DNA from 2 places in the Priestia sp. FSL P4-0332 genome. Region 2 is predicted to be linked to the other one. Evidence: predicted binding sites of a transcription regulator. Region 2 holds the regulator's gene; the other holds the start of a gene.
What was found. Region 2 encodes LexA, which represses DNA repair genes until DNA is damaged. Its sites were predicted from a motif close to CGAACATATGTTCG; they were not measured.
Positions count from the first base shown of each region.

Region 1: MKY06_RS15830 (YolD-like family protein) is a predicted target of LexA. The motif match lies at 2,118-2,131, and genes of this name have one in related genera.

Region 1 covers NZ_JBBOUA010000001.1:3,099,643-3,103,074, reverse strand. Annotated here, with positions in the region: gene MKY06_RS15840 (MDR family MFS transporter) at 1-1,599, shown strand, start outside; gene MKY06_RS15835 (hypothetical protein) at 1,634-1,786, opposite strand; gene MKY06_RS15830 (YolD-like family protein) at 1,812-1,994, opposite strand; gene MKY06_RS15825 (assimilatory sulfite reductase (NADPH) flavoprotein subunit) at 2,613-3,432, shown strand, end outside.
Region 2 covers NZ_JBBOUA010000001.1:3,966,400-3,969,831, reverse strand. Annotated here, with positions in the region: gene MKY06_RS20895 (hypothetical protein) at 24-1,469, opposite strand; gene lexA (transcriptional repressor LexA) at 1,681-2,298, opposite strand; gene yneA (cell division suppressor protein YneA) at 2,445-2,774, shown strand; gene MKY06_RS20880 (YneB family resolvase-like protein) at 2,828-3,432, shown strand, end outside.

The sequences.
Region 1 (3,432 bases), 870 kb from region 2:
CAAAAAAATTCAAAGCGCACGCTCTTATTAATTGGGTTAATTATTGCGATGTTCTTTTCTGCACTTGATGGAACCATTGTCGGAACAGCTATGCCAAGAATCGTAGGAGATCTTGGTGGATTGAGCATGATGACATGGCTGACAACAGCCTATTTATTAACGTCGACAACGGTTGTTCCGATTGCAGGGAAACTCGCTGATTTAGTAGGACGCAGAGTAATTTATGTTACAGGACTTATTATTTTTATGGTCGCTTCTGCTCTATGTGGAATGGCAAATAACATGACAGAGCTTATTTTATTCCGTGCATTACAAGGAATTGGCGGTGGCGTTATGATGCCGATGGCAATGATTGTAATCGGTGATTTATTTACAGGAAAAGCACGAGCAAAATTCCAAGGAGTATTCGGAGGAATTTACGGCCTTGCTTCTGTCATTGGTCCACAAATTGGCGGATGGATTGTTGATTCACTGAATTGGAAATGGGTGTTTTACATCAACTTGCCGGTAGGGATACTCGCTACCGTTTTTATTGCACTGGGACTTCAAGGAAAGAAACATACGGGACCTGTGAAATTCGATGTAGCGGGTATGTTCACAATGGTTATCGGAGTAGTGAGCTTGCTTCTGGCCCTGAGCTTTGGAGGAAAAGACTACGACTGGAACTCTTGGCAAATTGTTAGTCTATTTACACTGGCTGTTGTTGGGATCATAAGCTTTATTATTGTGGAAACGAAAGCCAAAGAGCCGATTCTTCCGATGTATTTATTTAAGAACCGAACGTTTACGCTTTTAAATATCATTGGCTTTTTTATGAGCATCGGCATGTTCGGAGCCATTACGTTTGTTCCGTTCTTTATGCAAGGAATCGTTGGAGTCAGCGCCTCGGAATCCGGTACCATTATGACGCCGATGATGATTTCAATGATTGTAACAAGTATTATTGGAGGGCAGCTTGTTTATAAAGTTGGAATCAAGCCTCAAATCGTAACGGGTATGCTCATTATGGCAGGAGGGTTCTTCTTGTTAACAACATTAGACCTTCATACTAGCAAACTTGTTGCCACTTCTTATATGGCCATAATCGGTTTAGGAATGGGTCTTGTGATGCCAATTTTAACACTTGCTCTTCAAGAGAGCTTTTCAAAAGAAGAGCTCGGTGTGGTTACATCATCAAGTCAATTTTTCCGTTCAATTGGAGGAACGTTCGGTATTACCATTTTAGGAGCGGTGATGAATGCAAAATCAGGTACGCTTCTTACTGACAAACTCGTTCCATATTTAAACACATTGCCTGCTCAAGCAAGTGCTTTTGCGGACGGGTTTAAAAAAGCGATTGATACGAATCCTGAAAGTGTGCTGCAGATGCTGTTTAGCCCCCAAGCGCTAAAGAGTATTCCAGCTGCCCTTTCAGACAGCATTGTGCCAATTTTGAAGACCTCGCTAATGAGCGCATTGCACAGCGTCTTTTTCATGGGCTTAGCTTTTATTATTTTAGGAGCGGTATGCACATTGTTCTTAAGGCAGATCAAGCTTTCAAATAAAAAAGCCGAAGAAAAACCAGAAGAAGGCATTGCTGAAGTAGAGCCATCACGTTAAAAAAAGCGCACAAATTTGTGCGCTTTTTTCTATATTAACTAGTTGTTTCATTAGGCTTACGAAGAAAAGGGGATTGTTTAGACGTGTCATACGAAATTTGATCAAGCAAATACGTTAAATATAAGTTCAGTTCAAACCGATCTTCCGACACAAAATCTGTAAGCGCTTGCTTATTATCTTTCCACATGAGAATTCCTCCTTAATTTTACATACTAATGAATGGATTTAATATCAGAAAGCTGAAGGGAAACAACGGCTTCATTTTCGTCTTTTACGGATAGAATTTGCTGATGGAGATTTAAGTTGTGCACGCGGCCTTTGCACGTTTGCAACGTTCCATCTTTATAGTAAGAAACAGTTATCGTCCCACTTTTCGTTAATTCTCGTAAAAACATTCGAGAAGCCTCCTTAAAAAAGATTACCTGATTTAAAAGCCAGTCCTTTCATTTGAGATGAGCAAAAGGGAATTGTATGTACTGCAAGCTTCCCTTTATATTCTCCAACGTGTATGAATAGATCGAATAAAAGGTTGCTAGCCCACCTATGAACTGTCCTAAATTTCAGAATATACTGTCTTTTCCGTATAGTGTTTTTTAAAAGGATTAATGTTACATTTATTATGTAACATTCTGATGAGAAAGAAAACCGTTTCTACAAAACTTCTCTAAAAATTACAAAATATTCATATTCATGTGAAGGATGTAGAATGAACAAATATAGAAGTAACTGTGTTTATAAAAAACGTAACTACAGCTTCAATTATTAATGATCTTAATACTAGTTATCAATTATATGTATTTTACTAATTTATTCTTCTCCGATAAAATGCAGGTAGACGAATTTGATAAGAATTTTCTAATGATTTATATAATTAAATTTGATATAATCTATAGGAATAATAATGTATGAAGGGAAACATCATTGATTAATTAGACACAGGTATTAAATGTTGTTGAAGATGATTCGTAAAAGCATACATATTTAAATTATATATTTTTGTGAGGTGGACAGTGTTGCAACTTAAGGTAGTAAACAGCCCTTTTAATCAAGAACAAGCAGATTTGCTTAATCGCCTTCTGCCGACATTAACAGAAGCACAAAAAATGTGGTTGAGCGGTTATTTAACAGCATCTCAATCTACGTCTGCCGAAGGAACGCCAGACGTTTCTACAGCAGCGCCTGCTCAAACGAAACAGACAGTTTCAAAAGACGTAACGATTCTTTATGGATCACAAACAGGAAATGCTCAAGGACTTGCTGAAAATACAGGCAAAACGCTTGAAGCAAAAGGCTTTAATGTAACCGTATCTTCTATGAATGATTTCAAACCAAATAATTTAAAGAAACTTGAAAATTTATTAATTGTCGTAAGTACACATGGAGAAGGAGAGCCGCCTGATAATGCGCTATCTTTCCATGAATTTCTTCACGGCCGTCGAGCGCCAAAACTTGAGAACTTCCGTTTCTCTGTTTTATCGCTTGGAGACAGCTCATACGAATTTTTCTGTCAAACAGGAAAAGAATTTGATGTGCGCTTAGCAGAACTTGGCGGTGAAAGACTGTATCCGCGCGTTGACTGTGATTTAGATTTTGAAGAGCCCGCAAATAAATGGCTTAAAGGTGTTATTGATGGATTAAGCGAAGCGAAAGGACACAGCGCTTCGGCAGCTGTTCCAGCGGAAGCTCCTGCAGGAACTTCACCATATTCAAGAACAAATCCTTTTAAAGCAGAAGTGCTTGAGAACTTAAACTTAAACGGCCGCGGATCAAATAAAGAAACGCGACACTTAGAACTATCTCTAGAAGGTTCAGGTTTGACGTATGAACCAGGAG
Region 2 (3,432 bases):
ATCCATACGTATGCGAACAGCTTTTATGTTTTAAACCGATCTTTTAATAAATTCCATAGGGAACTCACTCCGAGACTAATGCTGATCAGAATTCCTGATAGAGCTACTATTAAAGCGATATATTCAAAGATAGAAAACTGCTTCATACTATCCCAATGGATGTTTCCCTTTAGTTTGCTAATAACTAAATTCATTCCGTAAATACCGGAAAGAACCGTGTAAATCGTTAAAATTAATAATAAGTAATTGTGACGCTTGGCTGCGATTTTCTCTTGATTTTGGTACAAAGTACCAAGGGTTTCTTTGACTTCTTGATAAAGAGAATTGATATGAAAGATTTTTTTAAAGAGCTCAGAAAACTCTTGACCTTCTGTACGAGAGCTAATTTCTAAAAACAAATATTTACCTGAAAACACGGTAATAGAGCGGATTAGTCGTTCAATGCCCTCTGAATTTTTATGAAACGTGAGCTGAGAATATTCATAAGATAGTTTTAGCAACACGATTTTATAGAAAAAATGTAAAAATAAATTATAGTAATGCTGGCCAAATAGATGATTCATCAAAAGCTGATCCGTTTTAGAGTCTGTCGATTTAGAAATACACGAAAACACATGGTCTGTTATGACGTAATAGGTTTCAGGAGCCCATCTGGAATACACGTGTTTAGTATTATACGTTTTAATATACTCATGATTGTGTGCAGAAATAAACGCTTTCCCGCCAGGCGTATAGCTATTTAGCTGTCCAGTACGAAATAAAGTTGTGGAATTAATCTCTTGCTCTTGATTTACCGTTACATAACTTAACACAAACATCCGTTCATCGATAAAATAAGGAAGGCTCCCAACGTGCTGTTCACGTGTGGCTTCTTTCTTGATGTGTTCGTTCAAAAATGGCGCGAGCTGTGAAAAAATATAATCTTGCACTTTGCTATAGCGATGATGTTCATAGGTAATGGTGGATCCATGCTCTTCAGCAAGCTTCGGTTCTAATACACGAAAATGATTCATGAACTCTAAAATATCATCATAGGTGTAATGATTATGGCTCATCTCAGTGCGAATGGTCATGACGCCAATTTCAAAAGGACATAAAAAAACATCCACAGACAGCACGTTGCTAGACACGGTGGTGGAGGAAGTGTGTAAAGTAATGGTATGGTCTATTTTTTTTGAAAATCTAAGCAACCCTTCTTTTTCGCACGAGTCAGGGAATAGAATGCATTCAATGTAAGGAAGAAAATATTGATCCAGGCTATCATGAGATACGTAATATTGTTCTCCGTAGTATTCTTTTTCTAAATGTTTGTTTTGAATGGAAAAAAACTCGAACAAATTTGCTTCCAGTGCATGAACAAGCTGCTCTTTATTTTTTCGGTCAAAGGAAAAAGGAAAAAGAAACATGTTCATTGCTTTGGTAGGTACAATGGTTTGAAATGGTTCTGTTTTCCTTGGTGTATTGGTCATAAACTACATCCTTTTTATAGTCGGTTGTATTTCCTTGTAAGAGTCGAGGAAATGCAGGTAGAAAGTAAAGGATAAAACAAGCTTTATAAAAACCGTTCTACCTGCCTGCGATGATTCAATGTATCATTTATAATATGCCAATTTTTTTAGAAAACAAACGTAAAAAAACCAACTAACATCATGATTAGTTGGTTTTACATACAGTGTCTGATTAGTGAATCGTGCGATATACACCAGTTACTTTTCCTAAAATCGTTACGTGGCGAAGAATAATAGGCGCCATCGTTGAATTTTCAGGCTGTAAACGAACGAAATTTTCTTCTTTAAAGAAGCGTTTTACCGTTGCTTCGTTGTCTTCGGTCATAGCGACCACAATATCTCCATTATTAGCTGTTTGCTGCTGACGTACGATTACCATATCGCCATCTAGAATACCTGCTTCAATCATACTTTCTCCCATAATTTCAAGCATAAATACATGATCATCTGGAGAAACGAATTTATCTGGAAGAGGGAAATATTCTTCCACATTTTCAACGGCTGTTATAGGAAGACCCGCTGTTACTTTACCAATAACAGGAACATTAATGACATTGCTTTTAGGGATGTTTACTTCGTCTAGTTGAAGAACTTCGATTGCTCTCGGTTTTGTTGGATCTCTGCGAATTAACCCTTTGCTTTCTAAACGAGCTAAATGCCCGTGTACAGTGGAGCTAGAGGCTAATCCTACCGCTTCCCCAATCTCGCGAACAGAAGGCGGATAACCTTTTAATTTTACTTCGTGCTTAATAAAATCTAGTATGTCTTGTTGACGTTTTGATAGCTTCATATTTTTCACCTCGATTTTAGCTATTCTTTAGGTGAATTATACCACGTGATGTGTCAATATACAAACATAAGTTCGAAGAATTCCATTGACAGAAACAAATGTTCTCACTAAAATAAGAACATATATTCTGATAGGGGGATCATAATATGCAACAATTCTTACATTCTATGAAACATTACGCTATTTTTTTTGCAGTTATCGCTGCACTTACATATGTATTGACGCTGGTTTTAGGAGCGGATAAAGTAGATTTAGACAAATATTCAACGGTTACTATTACAAAAGGAGATACGCTTTGGGACTTGTCCAACAAGTATCATAATCACCATCATTTGACCACCAATGAATTTGTCAAATGGGTTGAAGAAGTCAATGATTTAAACTCAGACACTGCCCAGTCTTTATCTCCTGGAGATAAATTATATATTCCTGTTTTAAAAAAAGAGTTACATAATCAAGTGGCAATTGAACAGTAGTGTGTAACGGCCGTTCCTGAATATTGTTAGAAGCCGAAAAGGTCGTGATAAAAGTGGATGCCATTATTTATTGCCGTGTCAGTACGGATAAAAAAACCCAAGAAACATCTTTACAGCGCCAGCAAGAAGAATTAAAAAAGCTTGCTGATCTTCACCATCTAAAGGTGAAAAAAGTCGTGATGGAAAAAGCAAGCGGATATGATGTAGACAGAGAGGGTATTTTGGATGTTCTTCATACAATGAAAGAAGAGAAAATATCTGTGCTGCTCATTCAAGACGAAACACGATTAGGCAGAGGAAACGCCCGAATTGCGCTGCTTCATGCTTTTCATAAAGAAAATGCTACAATCTATACGATTAGTCATCAAGGCCAGCTTCAGCTTTCAGAATCTGATTCAATGGTGTTAGATATTATTAGCTTAGTGGAAGAGCATCAGCGGAAATTACATAATGCTAAAATTAAAAGAGGAATGAAAAGAGCCGTAGAAAAAGGTTATCGTCCGCAGCAAAATTTAAAAAATCAAGGAGTTAACTCGGGAAGAGAAAAAAAAGAAGCGCCGATTGAAGAAATTGTCCGCCTTCGTCATAACGGCTTAACCTTTGCTGAAATTTCAGTTACGCTAAAAGGTTTTGGTTATAATATTTCAAAAGCGACGGT